Regions from separate parts of the Streptomyces sp. MCA2 genome, predicted to be linked through region 2. Evidence: predicted binding sites of a transcription regulator. Region 2 holds the regulator's gene; the other holds the start of a gene.
What was found. The regulator HspR, encoded in region 2, represses chaperone genes until heat shock. The targets are predictions, from matches to a motif close to TTGAGNNNNNNNNNCTCAA.

Region 1 (11,840 bases), on a different contig from region 2:
GCAGCTCGGCACGCCCGCTCACACAGTCCAGGGGCTCGCCCCGCTCCCAGGCGATCGGTCGGATACACCTCCGCCTCGGCGAGGCCCTCCGGGCCCTGGCCGCCTGGGAGAATGGGGGCTCGTTCCGAGCGCGGCCTGGTGCGGTGCTCGCCGGCCGCAGGAGTGCACGCATCTTGTCCTCAGACCGCAAGCAACCGATTCCGGACACCGTCGACCTCGGGCTCCAGTCCGACTGCGGAAGCTGTTTCGGGCTCTGCTGTGTCGCGCTGCCGTTCGCGGCCTCGGCGGACTTCGCGATCGACAAGGACGCCGGGCGCCCCTGCCCGAACCTCCGGACGGACTTCCGCTGCGGCATCCACAGCGACCTCCGCACACGGGGCTTCTCCGGCTGCACCGTCTTCGACTGCTTCGGCGCCGGGCAGAAGGTCTCCCAGGTCACCTTCGGCGGACAGGACTGGCGGCAGGCCCCGGGGACCGCCCGGCAGATGTTCGACGTCTTTCCCGTCATGCGGCAGCTGCACGAACTCCTCTGGTACCTGGCCGAGGCGCTGACCCTGCCTGCGGCCCGCCCGGTGCACGCCGACCTGCGCACCGCGCTGGAGAAGACCGAGCGCTTCACCCGCGGCAGCGCCCAGGAGCTCACGGAGCTCGACGTCCCGGCCCACCGGGGCGAGGTCAACGCCCTGCTGCTGCGCACCAGCGAACTCGTACGGGCCGCGGTGCCGGGCCGCAAGAAGGAGCGGCGGGGTGCCGATCTCATGGGGGCCCGCCTCAAGGGCGCCGACCTCCGGGGCGCCAATCTCCGCGGGGCCTACCTCATCGCCGCCGACCTCAAGGGCGCCGATCTGCGCACGGCGGACCTGATCGGTGCCGATCTGCGGGACGCGGACCTGCGCGGCGCCGACCTCACGGGTGCCCTCTTCCTCACCCAGTCGCAGCTCAACGCGGCCAAGGGCGACGCCGCCACCAGGCTGCCGGAGGCGCTGTCCCGCCCCGCCCACTGGTAGCGCCGCCTTCGCTCGCCGCCGGCCGATCGCTGACAGCGAACGCACACCGGGGAACATCTTCAGGGCCGGCTGCATTGAGTGGGTAAAGCTCAACTTGTTTGCCGAAGGGGAGATCATGGCTTCGACGTCCACATCGCTCACTCTGCCCGTGCTGCCCCTCGATGACGAGGTCGTGCTCCCCGGCATGGTGGTGCCCCTGGACCTGTCCGACACGGACGTCCGGGCCGCGGTGGAGGCCGCGCAGGCCGCCGCCGCCACCACGGGTAACAAGCCGCGGGTGCTGCTCGTTCCCCGCGTCGACGGGACATACGCCGGCATCGGCACGCTCGGGCGGATCGAGCAGGTCGGGCGGCTGTCCGACGGCGACCCCGGGGCGCTGATCCGGGGCCTGGGCCGGGTACGGATCGGTTCCGGCACGACCGGGCCCGGAGCCGCCCTCTGGGTGGAGGGCACGACCGTCGAGGAGACGGTCCCCGACCCGCTGCCCGGTGCGGTGGCCGAACTCGTCACGGAGTACAAGGCGCTGGCCACCAGCTGGCTGCGCAAGCGGGGTGCCTGGCAGGTCGTCGACCGCGTCCAGCAGATCGAGGACGTACCGACGCTGGCCGACAACTCCGGCTACTCGCCGTTCCTGACCACCGAACAGAAGGTCCAGCTGCTGGAGACCGTCGATCCGGTCGCCCGGCTGAAGGCCGCCACCGAGGCGCTGCGCGAGCACCTCGCCGAGCAGGATGTCGCCGAATCCATCGCCAAGGACGTCCAGGAAGGCGTCGACAAGCAGCAGCGGGAGTTCCTGCTGCGGCGGCAGCTGGAGGCGGTCCGCAAGGAACTCGCCGGGCTCAACGGCGATCCGGAGGACGAGGGCGACGACTACCGCGCCCGGGTCGAGGCCGCCGATCTGCCCGAGGACGTCCGCAAGGCCGCCCTCAAGGAGGTCGACAAGCTGGAGCGGTCCAGCGACCAGAACCCCGAGGGCTCCTGGATCCGCACCTGGCTGGACACCGTCCTGGAACTGCCGTGGAACGAACGGACCGAGGACGCCTACGACATCGCCGGCGCCAAGGAGATCCTGGACGCCGACCACTCCGGACTGGAGGACGTCAAGGAGCGGATCACCGAATACCTGGCCGTCCGCAAGCGGCGGGGCGAGCGCGGGCTCGGCCTGGTCGGCGGCCGCCGCGGCGGGGCCGTACTGGCGCTCGTCGGGCCGCCCGGTGTCGGCAAGACCTCGCTCGGTGAGTCCGTCGCGCGGGCCATGGGACGCAAGTTCGTCCGGGTCGCGCTCGGCGGCGTCCGGGACGAGGCGGAGATCCGCGGCCACCGCCGGACGTACGTCGGCGCGCTGCCCGGCCGGATCGTCCGGGCCGTCAAGGAGGCCGGGTCGATGAACCCGGTGGTGCTGCTCGACGAGATCGACAAGGTGGGTTCCGACTTCCGGGGCGACCCGGCAGCCGCCCTCCTGGAGGTCCTGGACCCGGCGCAGAACCACACCTTCCGCGACCACTACCTGGAGGTCGAACTCGACCTCAGCGATGTGGTCTTCCTGGCCACCGCCAACGTCCTCGAAGCCATCCCCGAGCCGCTGCTCGACCGGATGGAGCTGGTCCGGCTGGACGGCTACACCGAGGACGAGAAGGTCGTCATCGCCCGGGACCACCTGCTGCCGCGCCAGCTGGAGCGGGCCGGTCTGGAGGCCGGCGAGGTGGCCCTGGAGGACGACGCGCTGCGCAAGCTGGCGGGCGAGTACACCCGCGAGGCGGGCGTACGGAATCTGGAGCGTGCGGTCGCCAGGCTGCTGCGCAAGGTCGCCGCACAGCACGAACTCGGGCAGCAGGAGCTGCCGTTCACGGTCGGTGCGGAGCAGCTGCGCCCGCTGATCGGGCGGCCGCACCACACCCCCGAGTCGGCGCAGGACCCGGCCGAGCGGCGCACCGCGGTGCCCGGTGTGGTCACCGGCCTCGCGGTCACCGGCGCCGGCGGCGACGTGCTCTATGTGGAGGCCTCGCTCGCCGATCCGGAGACCGGGGCGTCCGGGCTCCAGCTGACCGGCCAGCTCGGCGACGTCATGAAGGAGTCCGCACACATCGCGCTGTCCTTCCTGCGTTCGCACGGCGCGGAACTGGAACTTCCGGTCGCCGACCTGAAGGAGCGCGGAGTGCATCTGCACGTACCGGCGGGCGCCGTCCCCAAGGACGGTCCGAGCGCGGGCGTGACGATGACGACGGCACTGGCCTCGCTGCTGTCGGGCCGCCAGGTCCGGCCGGACGTGGCGATGACCGGCGAGGTCTCGCTGACCGGGCGGGTGCTGCCGATCGGCGGCGTGAAGCAGAAGCTGCTGGCGGCGCACCGGGCGGGGATCACCACCGTGATCATCCCCCAGCGCAATGAACCGGACCTGGACGATGTGCCGGCCGAGATCCTCGAAGCCCTGGAGGTCCACCCGGTCGCGGACGTCCGCCAGGTGCTGGAGCTGGCGCTGACCCCGGCGTCGAACGGGGCCGCTCCCGAGGTGCCGGTCGCGGCGTGAGGGCAACGGCGACCGGCCCGGCTCCCGCAGAGGGGCCGGGCCGGCCGCCGCGTGGCAGACGGGGCTTCGAAGACAGTCCCTAGCCGTTGGCGAGCGCCCGGAGGCGGTCCAGCGCGCCGTTGAAGCGGTTGTGGTCACCGACCGTCGGGCCGGACGAGGTGTACTGCCAGATGGTGTGGAAGCCCCAGCCGGCCGGGAGTTCGCCGGCCGAGGAGCCGTAGCGCGGTATCCACAGCGGGTTGACGGAGCCGAAGGCGGCGGAGTTGCCGGTGCACTGCTTCCACCAGCTCGTGGAGGTGTAGATCACCGCATCCCGGCCGGTACGGGCCTTGTAGGTGGCGAACCAGTCCTTCATCCAGTTGACCAGCCCGGCCGCGCTCAGCCCGTAGCAGGTCGCCCCGTAGGGGTTGTACTCCATGTCGAGCGCGCCGGGCAGCGTCCGCCCGTCCTTCGACCAGCCGCCGCCGTGGTTGACGAAGTAGGTGGCCTGGGCGGCACCGCTGGAGGTGTTGGGCGTGGCGAAGTGGTACGCGCCGCGGATCATCCCGGCGTTGTACGAGCCGTTGTACTGCTGCGCGAAGTACGGGTTGGTGTAGCTGGTGGACTCGGTCGCCTTCACATAGGCGAAGCGGACGCCGCTGTTCCAGAGCGTCGACCAGGCCACATTGCCGTTGTGGCTGCTGACGTCCACGCCCTCGACGGACGCGGCGAGCGAGGACGCCGACGGTGCGGTGCCGGCCGCGGTGCCTTCGTGCCGGGCGATCTGGGACCCGGCCCAGTCCTGGCCGGGGTGGCTGGGCTCCGGTGCGTACCGTGTGGCCGCGGCGCCGGCGGTGCCCGGCAGCCCGAGGAGGAGGGAGAGGACCGCGAGAAGGACCCCGGCCACGCTCGCGAGGGAGCGTGCGGGTCGGTGGGGGGAGCCGGATCTGAGCACGGACATACGTGCCTCCGAAGATCTCGGTGGATGACCTGAGGGGGGAGGAGCTGACGGCATGACGCAGGCGTGTGGACACGGAAGTGCGACGTGCATGACGCGCGGCGGAACCGCTGACAGCGGGGGCCGCTTGGTATGGCCATGCCACAAATGACGATACGCGCGTAGAACGACGTGACAAAAGAGGGTCGCGGGGCTGCCGTTGGTCTAATCCTGCGAAATACTGGCCGAGCTGCGGCTTCGGCCGCCGATGGCGGAAACTTTCAGGTGAGGGAAAGCGGGAATGGGCGCTGACGTGCACGACACCGGAGCCGACGGTTCGACGGCGGACGGCGAACCGATTGGTGTGGACCACGTATTTCTCGCCCTGGAACGCGAATTGGCGGTATTTCTCCGCCGGGCCCGTGCCTCTTCCGGCGAATTGGCACGAGAGGTGCATCCCGATCTGGAACCCGCCGCATACGGCCTCCTCGTCCGGCTGGCCGACGCCGGCACCCAGCGGGCCACCGCCCTCGCCGGCTTCTTCGGTGTCGGCAAGGCCACGATGAGCCGTCAGCTGCACGCCCTGGAGAGGCTCGGGCTCGTCGCCCGTGAGCCGGACCCGGCGGACGGCCGCGCGGTCCTGGTCCGTATCACCGACGAGGGCCGCGAGCGCTTCACCCGCGTCCGCACCGGCCGCCGCGCCCAGTACGCCCGCCGTCTCGCCTCCTGGGACCGCGCCGAGGTCGCCGAACTGGCCCGGCTGCTGCACCGGCTGAACGCGGAGCAGGAGGGGGACGAGGCGTAGGGGGCATCCGGGCCGGGCGCGGTGTCCGGCGCCGTCATGGCCCCGGACCGCCGCCGTCGTGGTGCCGTTCCGTCGCGGCGGGAGAATTTCGCCGCCCGCCGGTGATTGTCACGGAGCCACAAAAATCACCGCCGCGTCATCCCGCGCCTTGCCGCGCGGATAGGCCGCACCTTCCGGGTCCGCCGCCTCCGACGCCCGCACCCGGTCGATCAGCGCCTGGGGGCCCTGTGCGGCCACCAGGGCCACGCAGTCGGCCCAGGAGCCCTCGTGGAAGACCTCCGCCCAGCGGCCCGCCCCGTCGCTGAGTGCTGTCAGGGAGCGCAGACCGGAGCGCGGGGTGCTGCCGGACACCGCACGGGCGGCCACCGCCGGGTCGGCGGCCGCGGTGAAGAACCCGCCCTCCGCATTGCGCAGCGACTCGACCGCGCGGACGTACTTGCGGACCGCGGCGGCCCGTTCCGCCGAGCCGCGGGGCAGCGCCCGTACGGCGGCGCGGCGTTCCCGGACCGCGGGGGGCATGTCGTCCAGCCGCGGGTCGAGCACCGGGTGCACCGAGCCGTCCGGCCGCTCCAGGAGCAGCACCGAATCGGACAGGACGAGGTGTTCGACCGTGTCCCCGGACCACCGTGCGGCGACCACGGTTGCCTGCGGAGTGCGAGGGTGAGAAAGGTCACAGGTCGCCCGATGGATATCAGCCGTGCGGGAGATGGCCGCGGCGAGAACCTCAGGGAGTGTCATATCCCGGTGTGAAACCGACAGTTCCAGCATTGCGCCCCCGAGCCGCGCGGTGAACCACGGCACCGAATGGAGGCAGCCGTAGTCCCCCTCGGGAGGCGTCACGCCGTCCAGCAGGACGAGGGCGCCGCCCTGGCCGGAGGCCGGCAGGGCGACCGATGCGTAGTCCTCGTTTGGGCGTTGGGGGTCGCCCGGCTCGGTGGCGAGTTCGATGCGCATGGCCGCAAGTCTGCCGGAGGCACCGCTCCCGCCCCCGGTGGCGGGAGGCCGCGGCGGTGCCGGAGAGTGGCCGGGCGGCGGCGTACCGGAGGTAAGGACCGCGGGGCCGGCGGCATGCGGGCGCGCATCCTTCCAGGAGCGGTCCGCATCTCCAAACCCGTTCGGGGCCGCGCACGGTTGCGGCCGAAAACATTGGCGCACGGAAGTTGATGGCCAAACTCCGATTGATGTTCACTCCTTCAGGTGGCCGGGCATGTGTTGCCGAGCCACTGCGCGGCGCCGGTGGAATGGTCGTTGCCCGGATCATGGGGTGCGGCCAGGACGTTCGTCGCGACGCGCAGAGCCGGGCTGTTTCCCCTCGCGGAAGTGTGTGCTGCTGCGGTCTTCGCGCAGGTCCGCCCCGTGAGCGGAGAGCGAGCCGGGTCCGCGACGCCGGATGGCGTGGACAGGCGAGACAGGAATGCGAGCAGCGGTGCGGAAGATGCGGCTTCGAGGCGGCGCAAGGAAGCCGGGATCACCGGCCGGTTCGGTCTCGGGACCGACCACGGGCTCGGGTCCTGGTAAGGGACCGGGCATGACGGAGGGCGGCGAGGACCGCCCGGGAGGGCGCCCCGCGCGGGTGCGCAACCGGCTCGTCGGGGCGGTGGCCGTTGTCGCCGCCGCCGTGCTGGGCGCCGGTGCCCCCGGGCTGATGGCCACGGCCGACAACGCCACCCACAGCCAGCAACTGGTCGGCCTCGCCGAGCTGAACGCCCGCGCCATCGCACTGGCGCACTCCCTCGCCGACGAGCGCGACGGTATGACCGCATACGTCGCCACGGGACGCGGCAGCCATACGGCCGCGGGGCTGGGCAACGCCGCCACCAACGCGGCGCGGGCCGACGACGCCACGGCCTCCAAGGCCCAGCGCGCCCGCGTGGACCGGCAGATCGACGAGCTGCGCACCGAGGCCCGGGACGGCTCGGGCGGCACCGCCGCGTACAAGGCCGCCGCCAAACTCCTGGACACGCTCCCGCAAACCCGTCAAAAGGCGCTGTCCGGGGCCGGATCGGCCGAGCAGATCCATAGCGCCTACACCCAGGCACTCCAGGCACTCGGTGCGATCGGCGACGACATCGCCCGTGGACTGCCCGCCCGCGCGGAGTCCACCGGAGCCGACACCCGCGCGCTGCCCGCCCTCGGCCGCGCCATCGAACAGGCCGCCGGCACCCGTGCCCTGCTGCTCGCCGGGCTCAAGGCGGGCGGCAGCCAGCCCCGGCTGACGGCCCTCGCCCAGGTCTCCCGTCTGCGCGAACAGGGCGCGCTGGGCGACTTCCAGCAGGCCGCGAGCCAGGGCGCCCGGGACCGTTATGTCCGCACCGTCAACGGCGCGGACGTCAACACCGCCGAGCGCTATCTGACCCGGCTGACCGACCAGCCCCGTCTGGACGCCACCGATCTGCGGCTCAACCGCCAGCGGGTCCAGGAGACCTTCACCAGCCGCATCTCGCTGATGCGCGGCGTCGAATCCGCCATGGCCACCGCCGACATCCAGCGCCTCGGCGTGCTGCGCGACGACGAGGTCACGGAGCTGGAGATCCGCATCGGCCTGGAGGGGCTGTGCCTGCTGCTGGCCGTCGGCGCCGGCATCTGGGCCGCCCGCTCCCTGACCCAGCCGCTCGCCGCGCTGCGGATCGGCGCCAGGCGGCTGGCCGCCGACCCCGCGCACGAGGAGCCCATCACCTACAAGGGCCGCAACGACGAATTCGCCACCGCCGTGCAGTCCGTCAACGCGCTGCACACCCAGGTCGGTGAGCTGGCGCGGCGCACCGCCGAACTGGAGGGCGAGCGCAAGCGGCTGGTCGGCGGCCGCCAGCGGCTGGTCGCCGAGCGCGAGGTGCTCCAGGAGCAGGGCGAGGCGCTCAAGGAGGAGATCGCCGATCTCACCGAGCGGCTGGCGGCCCTGCACGCCGGAGTGCACGGCCGGTTCGTCAATCTCTCGCTGCGCACCCTCGGCCTCGTGGAGCGTCAGCTCGGGGTCATCGAGTCGCTGGAGGAGAGCGAGCACGACCCGGAGCGGCTGGAAACCCTCTTCAAGCTGGACCACTTCGCCGCGCGGATGCGCCGCAACAGCGAGAACCTCCTCGTCCTGGCGGGCGCGGAACAGTACGGCACCAACCACCAGGGCCCGGTACCGCTGCTGGACGTGATGCGCGCCGCGATCAGCGAGATCGAGCGCTACGAGCGGGTGCGCATCCAGTCGCTGCCGCCGCACTCCCAGGTCGCCGGGTTCGCCGCCGACGACATCAGCCACCTGGTCGCCGAACTGCTGGAGAACGCCACCGCGTTCTCGCCGCCGGACGCCCATGTCGAGCTGTCCGGCTGGCTGCTGGAGAGCGGCGAGGTCATGCTCTCGGTCCAGGACGAGGGCATAGGAATGACCTCGGAGCGGATGGCCGAGCTCAACGAGCGGCTGACGGACGTCGAAGCCGCCTCGTTCTCCGAGACCGTCGACGAGGCGCTGGGGCTGGGGCTGTACGTGGTGGTGCGGCTGGCCGCCCGGCACGGTGTCCGGGTCCAGCTGCGGGATGCCAAGCAGGGCGGCGTCACCGCCGTCATCGTGCTGCCCGGCTCGATCCTGCCCACCCGTCCCGCCCCCACGGGCTCCCCGGCCAGTGCGCCCCAGAGCGCGGCGCACACCCCGGTCCTGCCCGGCTCGGTCGCCGAGGCGAACTCCAACGCACTGCCGACGCGGGCGGCCCGCAGGGACCCGGCAGCGGTGGGCGGCACCCCCGCCCCCGCCGCGATCCCGGCCCAGGAGACCGGCCAGGGCCCGGCCCAGGACACCCCCGCGCCCGCCGGGCCGCCCGCCGGCAACGGAGCCGCACCGGCTCCCGCACCCGACGGCACCCCGGACGCGGACCCGGCACCCGCCGCCGACCCGCTCGTCGCCGCCGCGGAGCGCGCGATCGACGCGGCCGGCCTCGGCGCCCCGGCACCGGGCGACGCGCAGCCGGCCGGCCCCACCACGCACTCCGCGTCCGAACCGAGCCCGTACGGCCCGCAGTCGCCCGGCCCCTACGCCGCCACCACCAGCGGCCCCGGCGAGCACCTCAGGACCGAGGACGACGTCCGCCCGGCCGCGGACCCGGCGCCCGCCGGCAGCGGCCGGCCTGCCGCTCCGGACCCCGAGCCCGCCGGTGCGCCCTCGTCCGACCCGTACGCCATCGGCCCGGACGCGCACACGCACGCCGGGACGGACGCGGCACCCACCGACGCGGCACCCACCGACGCGTCCCCGGCCGAGGCACCGGCCGACCCACAGACCGCCGCCGCCCCGTCCGCGGGGGAGCGGCGGACGACCTCCATGGGGCTGCCCAAGCGCACCCCCAAGGTCGTGGCGCAGCAAGAGGCGCCGGCCGCTCCGCGCAAGAGCGGTGCGGCCAACGCCGAGGCGCTGCGGCGCAGGCTCGGCGGATTTCAGTCGGGAGCGCGAGACGGCCGGCGCGAGGTCGAAGCCGAGATCGCGGAACGTACAGCGGAGCTGACCATCCCACAGACGGACACCGACGGAGCGGGGGCCCCGGGAGAGAGCCACGTTGTCGAGGAGGCACGCGATTGAAGGCGCAAGCGCCCACTGCTTACGGTCAAGGACTGAGCAGTCAGGCTCAAAATCTGCATTGGCTGCTGACCAACCTGGTCGAAGAGGTGCCCGGCATCCGCTCGGTCGCGGTGGTCTCCTCCGACGGCCTGCTGCTGCTGTCCTCCGACCCGGACCAGGCGGAAGAAGCGGCACGGCCGGGCGGGAGTGACGGTCCGCGCGGCTCCAGCGCCGACCTGGCCACCATCGTCTCCGGGCTCGGCAGCCTCACCAACGGTGCCGCGAAGCTGATGGACGGCGGGTCGGTCAAGCAGACGATGATCACGATGGACGAGGGCAGTCTGTTCGTCATGTCGATCAGCGACGGCTCGCTGCTCGGGGTGCATGCCACTCCGGATTGCGATATGAGCGTCATCGCCTACCACATGGCGCTGTTCGTCGGCCGGGCCGGCCACGTCCTCACCCCCGAACTCCGCAGTGAATTGCGCAAGTCGATGGAGAGCGCCCAGTGAACGAACGTAGTGAGCGAGCCCTTGAGAGGTACGCGTCGCGCGCGTGCGAGGGCGGGCGAAGCGAGGTTTCGGCATGAGCAGCACCCGCAAACTCCCGGTACGCGGCGGGGACCGGAAACCCTCGCGCGTGCGGCCGTACTCGCTCACCGGCGGCCGCACGCGATTCGGCCATGTCCTGCTCGTCGAGACGTTCGTGGCCGCGCTGGAGGCGCCCGAGGAGCGGCGTGAGCTGACGTCCGGCGGCTGGGGCGACCGCGTGATGCCGGAGATGCGCGCGATCGTCGAACTGTGCCGCCGGATGCGCTCGGTCGCGGAGATCTCCGCGCTCCTCAAGATGCCGCTGGGCGTGGTCCGCGTACTGCTCAGCGACCTCGCCGACCAGGGAAAGATTCGCGTCTACGGCACCGGGCACGGCTCCGGCCGGCCCGACCGCGCGCTGCTCGAAAGGGTGCTGAGTGGACTTCACAGGCTCTGACACGATATCGGCCGGGCCGACGGCGCCCCCTGGTTCCGTGAGCCCGTCCGACCCGGTGGCCACGGCCACCGACGCGGGGCTACAGAGCTGGCAGACCGACCGTTCGCGGGCGCCGATCGCCACCAAGATCGTGGTGGCGGGCGGCTTCGGCGTCGGCAAGACCACGTTCGTCGGATCGGTCTCGGAGATCACCCCGCTCCAGACCGAGGCGGTGATGACACAGGCCAGCGCGGACACGGACGATCTGACCGCCACCCCGGAGAAGACCACGACCACGGTCGCGATGGACTTCGGGCGGATCACCCTCGACCAGGAGCTGGTGCTGTACCTGTTCGGCACGCCCGGACAGCAGCGGTTCTGGTTCATGTGGGACGACCTGGTGCGCGGGGCGATCGGCGCGATCGTGATGGCCGACACCCGGCGTCTGGAGGACTGTTTCCCGGCACTGGACTACTTCGAGAGCTGCGGGCTGCCGTATGTCGTCGCGGTCAACCACTTCGAGGGGACCGAGGCCTTCGCCGTCGAGCACGTCCGCGACGCGCTGACCGTGCCGCCGCACGTGCCCGTAGTGATCATGGACGCGCGGAAGCGGGTCACGGTGATCGAGTCGCTGCTCGCGCTGGTCGGCCACGCCCTGGAGACCACGCCCGAGTAACCGGCCCCTGTTGGGGGGCCCGGCCCCCAGGGGCCGCCCCCTCACCCCTCACAGGGGCTGCCCCGCCCCCCCCACTTCACCCCGAACAACCAGCAGTAGCAGTAGCAGAGAAGAGTGCCGCCATGCGGAAAATACTCATCGTGGGAGCCGGCCAGTCCGGTCTCCAGCTCGCCCTCGGCCTCCAGACCCAGGGCTATGAGGTCACCCTCATGTCCAACCGCACCGCGGACGAGATCCGCGCCGGCCGGGTCATGTCGACGCAGTGCATGTTCGACACCGCGCTCCAGCACGAGCGCGACCTCCAGATCAACTTCTGGGAGAACCAGGCCCCGCGCATCGAGGGCCTCGGCGTCTCGGTCGCCGCGCCCGGCAGCCACGAGGCGCCCGAGGGTTCGCAGCGCGCCATCGA
Region 2 (11,840 bases):
TCGAGCCGGTTGAGGAACTCGGGGCGGAAGGACGCGCGGACGGTCTCCAGTACCTTCTCCCGCTTCTGGTCCTCCTTGAGCAGCGGGTCCATGAGGAAGGTGGAGCCGAGGTTGGAGGTCAGGATGAGGATGGTGTTGCGGAAATCGACCGTTCGGCCCTGGCCGTCCGTGAGCCGGCCGTCGTCGAGGACCTGGAGCAGGATGTCGAAGACGTCGTGGTGGGCCTTCTCGACCTCGTCCAGCAGGATGACGGAGTACGGGCGGCGGCGGACCGCCTCCGTCAGCTGGCCGCCCTCCTCGTAGCCGACATAGCCGGGCGGCGCGCCGACCAGCCGCGCGACGCTGTGCTTCTCGCCGTACTCCGACATGTCGATACGGACCATCGCCCGCTCGTCGTCGAAGAGGAAGTCCGCGAGCGCCTTGGCCAGCTCGGTCTTGCCGACACCGGTCGGGCCGAGGAAGAGGAAGGAGCCGGTGGGGCGGTCCGGGTCGGCGATGCCGGCGCGGGTGCGGCGGACGGCGTCGGAGACCGACCGTACGGCCTCGGTCTGGCCGATCAGCCGCTTGCCGAGCTCCTCCTCCATCCGCAGGAGCTTCTGGGTCTCGCCCTCCAGCAGACGGCCGGCCGGGATGCCGGTCCAGGCGCCGACCACATCCGCGATGTCGTCGGGACCGACCTCCTCCTTGACCATGGACTCCTTGGACGCCTCCTGCTCGGCCTCGGCGGCGGCCGCCTCCTCCAGTGCCTGCTCCACGCCCGGGATCTCGCCGTAGAGCAGCTTGGAGGCGGTGTCGAAGTCGCCGTCGCGCTGGGCACGCTCGGCCTGGCCGCGCAGCTCGTCGAGCTTCTCCTTGAGCGCACCGACCCGGTTGAGGCTCTCCTTCTCCTTCTCCCAGCGGGCGGTCAGCCCGCGCAGCTCCTCCTCCTTGTCGGCGAGGTCCTTGCGCAGCTTCTCCAGCCGCTGGAGCGAGCCGGCGTCGGTCTCGTTGCGCAGCGCCAGCTCCTCCATCTTGAGCCGGTCCACGGCGCGCTGGAGCTCGTCGATCTCCACGGGAGAGGAGTCGATCTCCATACGGAGGCGGGAGGCGGCCTCGTCGACCAGGTCGATGGCCTTGTCCGGCAGGAAGCGGGAGGTGATGTAGCGGTCGGAGAGGGAGGCGGCGGCGACCAGCGCGGAGTCCGCGATCTGCACCTTGTGGTGGGCCTCGTAGCGGCCCTTGAGCCCGCGCAGGATGGCCACCGTGTCCTCGACGGTCGGCTCGGCGACCAGCACCTGCTGGAAGCGCCGCTCCAGCGCCGGGTCCTTCTCGATCCGCTCGCGGTACTCGTCCAGCGTCGTCGCGCCGACCATCCGCAGCTCACCGCGGGCCAGCATCGGCTTGAGCATGTTGCCGGCGTCCATCGAGGAGTCGCCGCCGGCGCCCGCGCCCACGACGGTGTGCAGCTCGTCGATGAAGGTGATGATCTGGCCCTCGCTGGACTTGATCTCCGCCAGGACCGTCTTCAGCCGCTCCTCGAACTCACCGCGGTACTTGGCGCCCGCGACCATCGCCCCCAGGTCGAGCGCGACCAGCCGCTTGTTGCGCAGCGACTCGGGCACATCGCCCTTGACGATCCGCTGCGCCAGCCCCTCGACGACGGCGGTCTTGCCGACACCCGGCTCACCGATCAGCACCGGGTTGTTCTTCGTACGGCGGGAGAGCACCTGCACCACGCGCCGGATCTCGTGGTCCCGGCCGATGACCGGGTCGAGCTTGCCCTCGCGGGCGGCCGCCGTGAAGTCCGTACCGAACTTCTCCAGCGCCTTGTACGTGCCTTCCGGGTCGGCGTTGGTCACCCGCTGCCCGCCGCGGGTCGCCTCGAAGGCGGCGAGCAGCTTCTTGGCGCTCGCCCCCTGGTCGGCCAGCAGCTCACCGGTGCGGCCGCCCTTGGCGGCGATACCGATGAGGAGGTGCTCGGTGGAGACGTAGGCGTCGCCGAGCTCCTTGGCGCGCTGAGTGGCGTCCGCGATGGCGGAGAGCAGATCGCGGTCCGGCTGCGGCGGCGCGACCGTCGAGCCCTGCACGCTGGGGAGCCCGGCGAGCTGCCGCTCGGCGCCGTTGCGCAGCACGGCGGCGTCCGCCTCGACGGCGGACAGCAGGTCCATGATGTTCTCGTTGTCCTGCCCGGCCAGCAGCGCGAGCAGGAGATGCGCGGACGTCATGTCCGCATGTCCGGCGGTGACCGCCCGCTCGTTGGCGGCGCTCAGCGCCTCCCGGCTCTTGTTGGTCAGCTCGGCGTCCACGTCCTCGCGATCCTCCTCGACTCGTCCTGAACAGCGTCTTTCCTCAGTCTGACCCCGCCCGGGGCCGGACGCGGGAAATGCTGCTCATACCGCAATCCTGCTCACACCCACGTGCGATAAGTTGAGTCTAGGGCACTCAAGGCTGTTTCCGGGTGCCACCCCGCGTTCCCTCGCTCACTCGTGCGAGGGAACAGGGGCCGAAAGCGCCCGTCCGTCGCACGCCGCCCGGCGACACTGGCCTTCGACCACGAGGAGGTGCAGCATGACGGCTATGGCACACGAGCCGATCGCGACGGACCACGAGACCCTCCTGGATTATTTCCTCGCCCTGGAGACCCCCGAGGGTTTCCGGGCCGAGCTGATCGAGGGGGAGATCATCGTGACGCCGCCGACGGACGGGAACCACGAGCGTTACTTCAGCCGGCTGTCCAAGCAGATCCTGGCGAAGTCCGCGACGGATATGGATGTCTCCGGGGGCAAGGGACTCCTGCTGCGTCCCGGCGACCGGAAGAACCACGTGATTCCCGATGCCACCTTCGCGCCCACTGAACTGGATCTGTTCCTGGACGCCGAGCGCTGGATGCCCAGCGAAGGCGTCGCCCTGGTCATGGAAGTCACGTCGAGCAAGCCGGAGCACGACCGCATCGCCAAGCGGCGCTGCTACGCCCGTGCCGGTATCCCGCTCTACCTGCTCGTGGACCGCAGCAAGGCCACCATCACGCTCTTCAGCGATCCCTCCGGTGACGACTACGTAGGGATCAACACCGCACCCATCGGCAAACCCCTCCCCCTCCCCGCCCCCTTCTCCTTCGACCTGGAGACCACCGACTTCCTCTGAACCCCGAAGACCCCGGCCCCCGGGCCCCGGCCCCGGAACTACCCTTGCCCCCATGGCCCATGACCTCAGTGCCCTCAGCCCGGAGTACCTCGCCTTCTGGAGCGAGTACCTGATGCCGACGCTCACCACGCTGCGTACGGACGGGACGCCGCACGTCGTCCCGGTAGGCGTCACCTACGACGCCGGGCAGCGCATCGCGCGGATCATCACCCGCAAGGACAGCGCCAAGGTCAAGAACATCCTCGCCGCCGGGGCGGACGGCGCCACCGTCGCCGTGTGCCAGGTCGACAAGGGGCGCTGGGCAACCCTGGAGGGCATCGCGCGGGTGCGTACGGACACCGAGTCGGTGGCCGACGCGGTGAACCGGTACGCCGAGCGCTACGGCCGGACGCCGACGCCCAACCCCGATCGCGTCATGATCGAGATCGCGGTGACCAAGGCGATGGGGCGGGCCTGAGAGCCTGCCCGCCGCCTCCCCGTCCCGCCGGGCACACCGGTCCCCTGGCCGAAAACGGACCCTTCCGCTCCGCCGTGGGCCGTCCACCTGGTACTCAGGAGCGACGGGAACCGAACAGCTCCGTGCAAGGACGGACGGCATCGGGCCTGCCCCAGGCAGAAGACGGCAGCTGGAGGCCGCATGGCGTCGGCATTGCACATCGTGACGACCGTTCCGCGCCGTCCGCCCCCCACCCGGCCGCACCCGCACGCCGAGCTCTGCCCGCGCTGCGGCGGCCAACTGGCCGTCAACCAGGACGGCTGGAAGATCTGCCACGCCTGCGGTTACGCTTCGCCGCCCGGTACAGCCCCTCCTCCACGGGCCACCCACGGGGGTATCGTCGCCCCCACAGTCGCCACGCCCCGGAGGGCACGATGAACTCGGTCCGAGTGACGGCGATCGCCTGCCTGATGCCGCTGTCCGAGCTGGACGAGGATCCGTTCCTGGTCGATGACCGCAGCCAGCACGACATGTGCAAACAGTGGGCGGCAGCCCGTGACTACCACCTGACCTGCCGGCTCAGCCTGCACCACCTGCGCGCCGATCACAGCGCACTGTGGCGCGATGTCGAGGACGGCCTGGTCGATGTGTTCGTGACGCCCAACCGCCGGGCCCTGGAGAACGCCATCGACGGCACCGCCGAGTTCACCGCGCGGTGCGCCGCGGCCGGGGTGCGCCTGGAGACCGCCGACCTCGACGAGCCGGTCTACACCCTGGCGATGAAGTCGCATGTGCACCGGCGGCTGTCGATGCCGACGGCGGGGTACAGCGGCTGCTGAGCGGGGTGGGGCGCGGGCCGTACGCAGGCGGATGTGCCCGCAGACGGAGGTCCGCAGACGGAGGCCGTAGAAAGGCAGCCGCAGGAGGACACCGGAAGACGCGCGGGGCGGAAACAGCGCGCAGAGACGCGACAAGGGCCGGGTTTCCCCGGCCCTTTGCCACATCACGCGCCGGGTGCTCGCACCCCGGGACGGCCGTTCACTCCGGCCGCTTGGGCCGCCACACCACCAGCGCGCTGCCCTGCTGCACATCCTGATACGGGACCAGATCGCGCCGGTAGGAGGCGTGCACCGCCGCCTCCCGCTGCTGCATCGCGCTGGCCGCGCCCTCCAGGGCGCCCTGGAGCTCGATGACCCGCTGCTGAAGGGCCGCGACCTGGTTCTCCAGCTCGATGATGCGCTTGATGCCGGCGAGGTTGATGCCCTCGTCCTGGGACAACTGCTGCACCGTACGGAGCAGTTCGATGTCCCGGGCCGAATAGCGGCGGCCCCGCCCGGCCGTGCGGTCGGGCGAGACCAGCCCGAGCCGGTCGTACTGACGAAGGGTCTGCGGATGCAGGCCGGAGAGCTGAGCCGCGACGGAGATGACGTACACCGGCGACTCATCGGTCAGTTGATAGGGGTTACGACGCTGCCCGCCCCGGCTGTCCATCTCAAGCTCCCTTCGCGGCCTGGAACAGCTCTGCCCGCGGGTCCGGGCCCGCGGTCGCCTCGCGATAGGACTCCAGCGACTCCTTCGCCTTGTCGCTGAGGTCGCTGGGGACCAGCACCTCTATGGTGACCAGCAGATCACCGCGGGTGCCGTCCTTGCGGGTGGCACCCTTGCCCCGGGCGCGCATGGTGCGCCCGTTGGGGGTGCCGGCCGGCAGCTTCAGCGTCACCGGCGGACCGCCCAGGGTCGGCACCTTCACCTCGCCGCCGAGGGCGGCCTCCGGGAAGGTGACCGGCACCGTGACGGTGAGGTTGTCGCCCTTGCGGCCGAAGACCGGGTGGGCGTCGACATGCACGACCACATACAGATCGCCGGCCGGACCGCCCTGCTCGCCCGGGGCGCCCTTGCCGCGCAGCCGGATGCGCTGCCCGTCGGAGACGCCCGCGGGGATACGGACCTGCATCGTGCGGGCGCTGGTGGCGCGGCCACTGCCCTTGCAGACCTCACAGGGGTCCTGGGCGATCAGGCCCCGGCCCTTGCAGTCGGCGCACGGGTCGGTCAGCGAGAAGCCGCCGCCCGCGCCCCGGCTGACCTGGCCGGTGCCGACACAGGTCGGGCAGACCCGGGGCGTACCGTTTTTGTCGCCGGTGCCCGAACACGCCTTGCACGGCGCCTGGCTGGACATCCGCAGCGGGACCGTGGCCCCGTCGACCGCCTCGGTGAAGCTGAGCGTCACCTCGGACTCGATGTCCTGACCGCGGCGCGCGTGGGTACGCGTCCCGGCGCCGCCGCGGTTGAACAGACCGCCGAAGACATCCCCGAGGCCGCCGCCGAAGCCGCCGCCGCCCCCGCCACTCTGACCGGGCGCGCCCCCGAAGAGGTCACCCAGGTCGAAGTTGAAGGAGCCGCCGCCACCGGCGGGACCCGGCCGGTAGCCGCCGTTGCCGAACAGCGTGCGCGCCTCGTCGTACTCCTTGCGGCGCTTGCTGTCCCCCAGGATGTCGTTCGCCTCGGAGATCTCCTTGAAGCGCTCCTCGGCCTTGGCGTCGCCCTTGTTGGCATCCGGGTGGAACTCGCGGGCGAGCTTCCGGTACGCCTTCTTGATCTCCGCTTCGGTGGCGTCCTTCGGGACGCCGAGGACCTTGTAATAGTCCTTCTCGACGAAGTCCTTGGTGCTCATCCCCGACGTCCCTCCTCCCGCGCGGATTTTCTGTTTGCCCTCACGTCAGCCCTCGTCCGGGCCACCGCTCTCCTCGTCCGAAGCCTTCACGTCCTCGTCGGAGGTGGACTTGGCGCCCTGCGCGCCCGGCTGCGGCTCGGCGACGGCGACCCGCGCGGGGCGGATCGTTCGCTCACCGATGCGATACCCGGGCTGAAGGATCGCCACGCACGTCGTCTCGGTGACATCCGGTGCGTACGAATGCATCAGCGCCTCGTGGATCGTCGGGTCGAAGGGCTCGCCCTCCTTGCCGAACTGCTGGAGACCCAGCTTGGCGACCACGGTCTCCAGCGATTCGGCCACCGACTTGAAGCCGCCGACCAGTTCGCCGTGTTCACGCGCACGGCCGACGTCGTCGAGCGTGGGAAGGAGCTCGGACAGGAGGTTCGCCGCGGCGATCTCCTTGACCGTGACCCGGTCCCGCTCCACCCGACGGCGGTAGTTCTGGTACTCCGCCTGGAGCCGCTGGAGGTCCGCCGTGCGCTCGTTGAGCGCGGTGCGTACCTGGTCCAGCTGCGCCTGGAGCGCTATGTCCGTTACGTCCCCGGCCGGGGCCGAGCCCGCCTTGTCGGCGGACTCGGCCTGCGCCGCGTCTTCGGGAGCGGCGTCGGAAGGGACGTCGGGCTTCTCGTCGAAGCCCGGGGTCTCCTCCGTCACGCGGCACCATCCTTCTTCGGCTTCTCGTCGTCGACGATCTCGGCGTCCACGACGTCATCGGCGGCGTCCTGGGCCTGCTCACCGGCAGCGGCGCCCTCGGCACCGCCGGCGGCCTGCGCGCCCTGGGCGTCGGCGTACATGGCCTGACCCAGCTTCTGGGAGACGGCCGCGACCTTCTCGGTGGCGGTGCGGATCTCGGCCGAGTCCTCGCCCTTGAGCTTCTCCTTCAGCTCATTGACGGCTTCCTCGACCTCGGTCTTCACGTCACCGGGGACCTTGTCCTCGTTGTCCTTGAGGAACTTCTCGGTCTGGTAGACGAGCTGCTCGCCCTGGTTGCGGGACTCGGCGGCCTCGCGGCGGGCGTGGTCCTCGTCCGCGTACTTCTCGGCCTCCTGGCGCATCCGGTCGACCTCGTCCTTCGGCAGCGAGGAGCCGCCGGTGACGGTCATCTTCTGCTCCTTGCCCGTGCCCAGGTCCTTCGCGGTCACGTGCATGATGCCGTTGGCGTCGATGTCGAAGGAGACCTCGATCTGCGGGACCCCGCGCGGGGCCGGCGGCAGACCGGTCAGCTCGAACATCCCGAGCTTCTTGTTGTACGCCGCGATCTCGCGCTCGCCCTGGTAGACCTGGATCTGCACGGACGGCTGGTTGTCCTCGGCCGTCGTGAAGATCTCGGAGCGCTTCGTCGGGATCGTGGTGTTGCGCTCGATCAGCTTGGTCATGATGCCGCCCTTGGTCTCAATACCGAGGGACAGCGGGGTGACGTCCAGCAGGAGGACGTCCTTGACCTCACCCTTGAGCACACCGGCCTGGAGGGTGGCGCCGATGGCGACGACCTCGTCCGGGTTGACGCCCTTGTTGGCGTCCTTGCCGCCGGTCAGCTCCTTGACGAGCTCGGCGACGGCGGGCATACGGGTGGAGCCGCCGACCAGGACCACGTGGTCGATCTCGGACAGGTTGATACCCGCGTCCTTGATCACGTTGTGGAACGGGGTCTTGCAGCGGTCCAGGAGGTCCGAGGTGAGCTGCTGGAACTGCGAGCGCGTGAGCTTCTCGTCCAGGTGCAGCGGGCCCTCGGCGGAGGCGGTGATGTAGGGAAGGTTGATCGTCGTCTCCGTGGAGGACGACAGCTCGATCTTCGCCTTCTCAGCGGCCTCGCGCAGGCGCTGGAGCGCCATCTTGTCCTTGGCGAGGTCCACGCCGTGGCCGTTCTGGAACTGCTTGACCAGGTAGTCGACGACGCGCTGGTCCCAGTCGTCACCACCGAGGTGGTTGTCACCGTTGGTGGCCTTCACCTCGACGACGCCGTCGCCGATCTCCAGCAGCGAGACGTCGAAGGTGCCGCCACCGAGGTCGAAGACCAGAATGGTCTGGTCGTCCTTCTCCAGGCCGTAGGCCAGGGCGGCCGCGGTGGGCTCGTTGACGATGCGCAGGACGTTGAGGCCCGCGATCTCACCGGCCTCCTTGGTGGCCTGGCGCTCGGAGTCGTTGAAGTAGGCCGGAACGGTGATGACCGCGTCGACGACCTTCTCGCCCAGATACGCCTCGGCGTCGCGCTTGAGCTTCTGCAGGATGAAGGCGCTCATCTGCTGCGGGTTGAAGCCCTTGCCGTCGATGTCGATCTTCCAGTCGGTGCCCATGTGGCGCTTGACCGACCGGATGGTCCTGTCGACGTTGGTGACCGCCTGGCGCTTGGCGACCTCGCCGACCAGCACCTCGCCGTTCTTGGCGAAGGCGACAACGGACGGCGTGGTCCTGGCGCCCTCGGCGTTGGTGATGACGGTGGGCTCACCGCCTTCGAGAACACTGACGACGGAGTTCGTCGTGCCCAGGTCGATGCCGACCGCACGTGCCATTTCAATTCCTCCAGCTGACTTGAGTGGAACAGGCTCAACAGTGCAGCACCGAAGAAATCCTGTCAACAGACCTGAGTCGAGTGCGCTCAAGTTTTATATCGCCCTTACCGTCACCAGGGTTCCATCCCAGGACGCGGAGGGCTTACCCAGGGTTGCCTTCGCGACGCAGATCACCGGCCGGGCGGCTTCATGGGGCGGAGGAGAATGGGTAACCTCAGCGGCAGACCCAAAAAGTTACCGCTTAGTAGTTCCCACCGTTTTCCGCTCTCGCAGGTACGAGGAGCCTCCCATGCAACTCGCCGCGATCATCGTGTCGCTGGTGCTCATCGCGGTCGCCGTGGCGCTGTTCGGCCGCGCCCTCCTGCAGATCTACCGCCAGATGCGGCTGGGCCAGCCGGTGCCCGCAGGCACCCGGACCGACGCTCCCGCCCAACGGACCGTCACGGTGGCCAAGGAGTTCCTCGGCCACACTCGCATGAACCGCTGGGGCGTCGTCGGCGTGGCGCACTGGTTCGTGGCGGTGGGCTTCCTCACCCTGCTGCTGACGATCGTCAACGCCATCGGCCAGCTCTTCCAGGCCGACTGGCTGATCCCGGTGATCGGCGACTGGCTGCCGTGGGAGATGTTCGTCGAGGCGATGGGCACGATGACGACCGTGGGCATCATCGCCCTGATCGTCATCCGGCAGCTGAACCGTCCCGGCGGCGCGGGCCGCAAGTCCCGCTTCGCGGGCTCCAACACCGGCCAGGCGTACTTCGTCGAGACCGTCATCCTCATCGTCGGCATCTGCATCGTGACGCTGCACGCCCTGGAGGGCGCCCAGCACGGCGTCGACCACTACGAGCCCGCGTACTTCGTCTCGTACCCCCTGGTCGTGGCCTTCAAGGGCATGAGCCTGGGCACCGTGCAGAACCTGACCTACCTCTTCGCGGGCATCAAGATCGCGACGTCGTTCATCTGGATGATCACGGTCTCGCTCAAGACCGACATGGGTGTGGCCTGGCACCGCTTCCTCGCCTTCCCCAACATCTGGTTCAAGCGCGAGGCGGACGGCGACGTCGCCCTCGGCGCCCTTCAGCCGATGACCACCCAGGGCAAGCCGATCGACTTCGAGGACCCGGGCGAGGACGACCAGTTCGGCGTCTCCCAGATCGAGCACTTCTCCTGGAAGGGCCTGCTCGACTTCTCCACCTGCACCGAGTGCGGCCGCTGCCAGTCGCAGTGCCCCGCCTGGAACACCGGCAAGCCGCTCTCCCCGAAGCTCCTGATCATGTCGCTGCGCGACCACGCGCACGCCAAGGCGCCGTACCTGCTCGCGGGCGGCGGCAAGGACGAAGAGGGCAACGAGAAGGCGACCGCCGAGCAGCTCGCCGACGTCCCCGCGTCCGCGCTGGCCGAGGCCGAGCGCCCGCTGATCGGCACCCTCGAAGAGAACGGCGTCATCGACCCGGACGTCCTGTGGTCCTGCACCACCTGCGGCGCCTGTGTCGAGCAGTGCCCGGTCGACATCGAGCACATCGACCACATCGTCGACATGCGCCGCTACCAGGTCATGATCGAGTCCTCGTTCCCGTCCGAGGCGGGCACGATGCTCAAGAACCTGGAGAAGAAGGGCAACCCCTGGGGCCTGGCCAAGAAGCAGCGCCTGGCGTGGACCAAGGAGGTCGACTTCGAGGTTCCGGTCGTCGGCCAGGACGTCGAGGACCTCACCGAGGTCGAGTACCTCTACTGGGTCGGCTGCGCCGGCGCCCTGGAGGACCGCGCCAAGAAGACCACCAAGGCCTTCGCCGAGCTGCTGCACATCGCGGGCGTGAAGTTCGCGATCATGGGCGGCGACGAGAAGTGCACCGGTGACTCGCCGCGCCGCCTGGGCAACGAGTTCCTCTTCCAGCAGCTGGGCGCGGAGAACGTCGCCACGCTGAACGCGGCGTTCGGCGAGGATGACGAGGACGAGTCGACCAAGAAGCCGAAGGCGTCGAAGAAGATCGTCGCGACCTGCCCGCACTGCTTCAACACGATCGCGAACGAGTACCCCCAGCTGGGCGGCGAGTACGAGGTCATCCACCACACCCAGCTGCTCCAGCACCTGGTGGACGAGGGCAAGCTCACCCCCGTCACCCCGGTCGAGGGTCTGATCACCTACCACGACCCCTGCTACCTGGGCCGCCACAACAAGGTCTACACCCCGCCGCGCGAGATCATCGCCAAGGTGCCGGGCCTGCGGAACGAGGAGATGCACCGCCACAAGGAGCGCGGCTTCTGCTGTGGCGCCGGCGGTGCCCGCATGTGGATGGAAGAGCGCATCGGCAAGCGCATCAACAACGAGCGCGTCGACGAGGCGCTGTCGCTGAACCCCGACATCGTCTCGACGGCCTGCCCCTTCTGCCTGGTCATGCTGACCGACTCGGTCAACGGCAAGAAGAACGACGGCAAGGCGAAGGAATCCGTCCAGGTCGTCGACGTGGCCCAGCTGCTGCTGGACTCCGTCAAGACCCCCGCCGACCCGGCGGCCGACGAGGCGCCGGAGGACGCGCCGGAGCCGGAGCCGGTGAAGTAACGGCGCGGACAAGCGCGTTGGCCGAGGGCCGGTCCCTGTTCCGTACGGGGGCCGGCCCTCGGCGTGCCGGGCCGCGGGTGCGGGCGGGCATTGCGGCACCGCGGGCCACCGGGGAGCATCGGGGCCGCGAATGGCGAAGACACGACAACAGTGGGACGGGCGGGGCGGGGACGGTATGCACAGACGGATCGGCACGGCAGCGGGGCTCGGACTGGCCGTCCTTCTCAGCTCCTCCTGCGGTCTGCTCTCCCCCTCCGGCGACGCACCCCGCGCCGCCCCGCACCGCACCTCGTCACTCCCTGCCGCCCGCCCCGTCCCCGTCGGCCAAGGCAGCACGGCCGCCGGTGACTTCAACGGCGACGGCCACCCCGATCTGGTCCTCGACAGCCTGCTCGCCCCCGCCCGCGGCCAGGACGACGACCCGGGCATCGGCATCGTCTACGGCTCCGCGCACGGACTCGCCCCGGCCACCCGGGAGTTGCTCACCCCGGCCCGGAACGC

Region 1: the regulator HspR is predicted to act here: its motif matches at 1,082-1,100, upstream of lon (endopeptidase La).

The regions. Positions count from the first base shown of each region.
Region 1 covers NZ_JAMJFM010000015.1:52,116-63,955, forward strand. Annotated here, with positions in the region: gene M8I34_RS14880 (pentapeptide repeat-containing protein) at 174-1,007, shown strand; gene lon (endopeptidase La) at 1,123-3,534, shown strand; gene M8I34_RS14890 (lysozyme) at 3,614-4,474, opposite strand; gene M8I34_RS14895 (MarR family winged helix-turn-helix transcriptional regulator) at 4,752-5,255, shown strand; gene M8I34_RS14900 (hypothetical protein) at 5,364-6,209, opposite strand; gene M8I34_RS14905 (nitrate- and nitrite sensing domain-containing protein) at 6,784-9,810, shown strand; gene M8I34_RS14910 (roadblock/LC7 domain-containing protein) at 9,807-10,301, shown strand; gene M8I34_RS14915 (DUF742 domain-containing protein) at 10,375-10,776, shown strand; gene M8I34_RS14920 (ATP/GTP-binding protein) at 10,814-11,431, shown strand; gene M8I34_RS14925 (styrene monooxygenase/indole monooxygenase family protein) at 11,554-11,840, shown strand, end outside.
Region 2 covers NZ_JAMJFM010000016.1:14,405-26,244, reverse strand. Annotated here, with positions in the region: gene clpB (ATP-dependent chaperone ClpB) at 1-2,285, opposite strand, end outside; gene M8I34_RS15525 (Uma2 family endonuclease) at 2,548-3,123, shown strand; gene M8I34_RS15520 (pyridoxamine 5'-phosphate oxidase family protein) at 3,176-3,580, shown strand; gene M8I34_RS15515 (hypothetical protein) at 3,994-4,398, shown strand; gene M8I34_RS15510 (heat shock protein transcriptional repressor HspR) at 4,598-5,050, opposite strand; gene dnaJ (molecular chaperone DnaJ) at 5,052-6,230, opposite strand; gene grpE (nucleotide exchange factor GrpE) at 6,276-6,926, opposite strand; gene dnaK (molecular chaperone DnaK) at 6,923-8,782, opposite strand; gene M8I34_RS15490 ((Fe-S)-binding protein) at 9,072-11,339, shown strand; gene M8I34_RS15485 (FG-GAP repeat domain-containing protein) at 11,470-11,840, shown strand, end outside.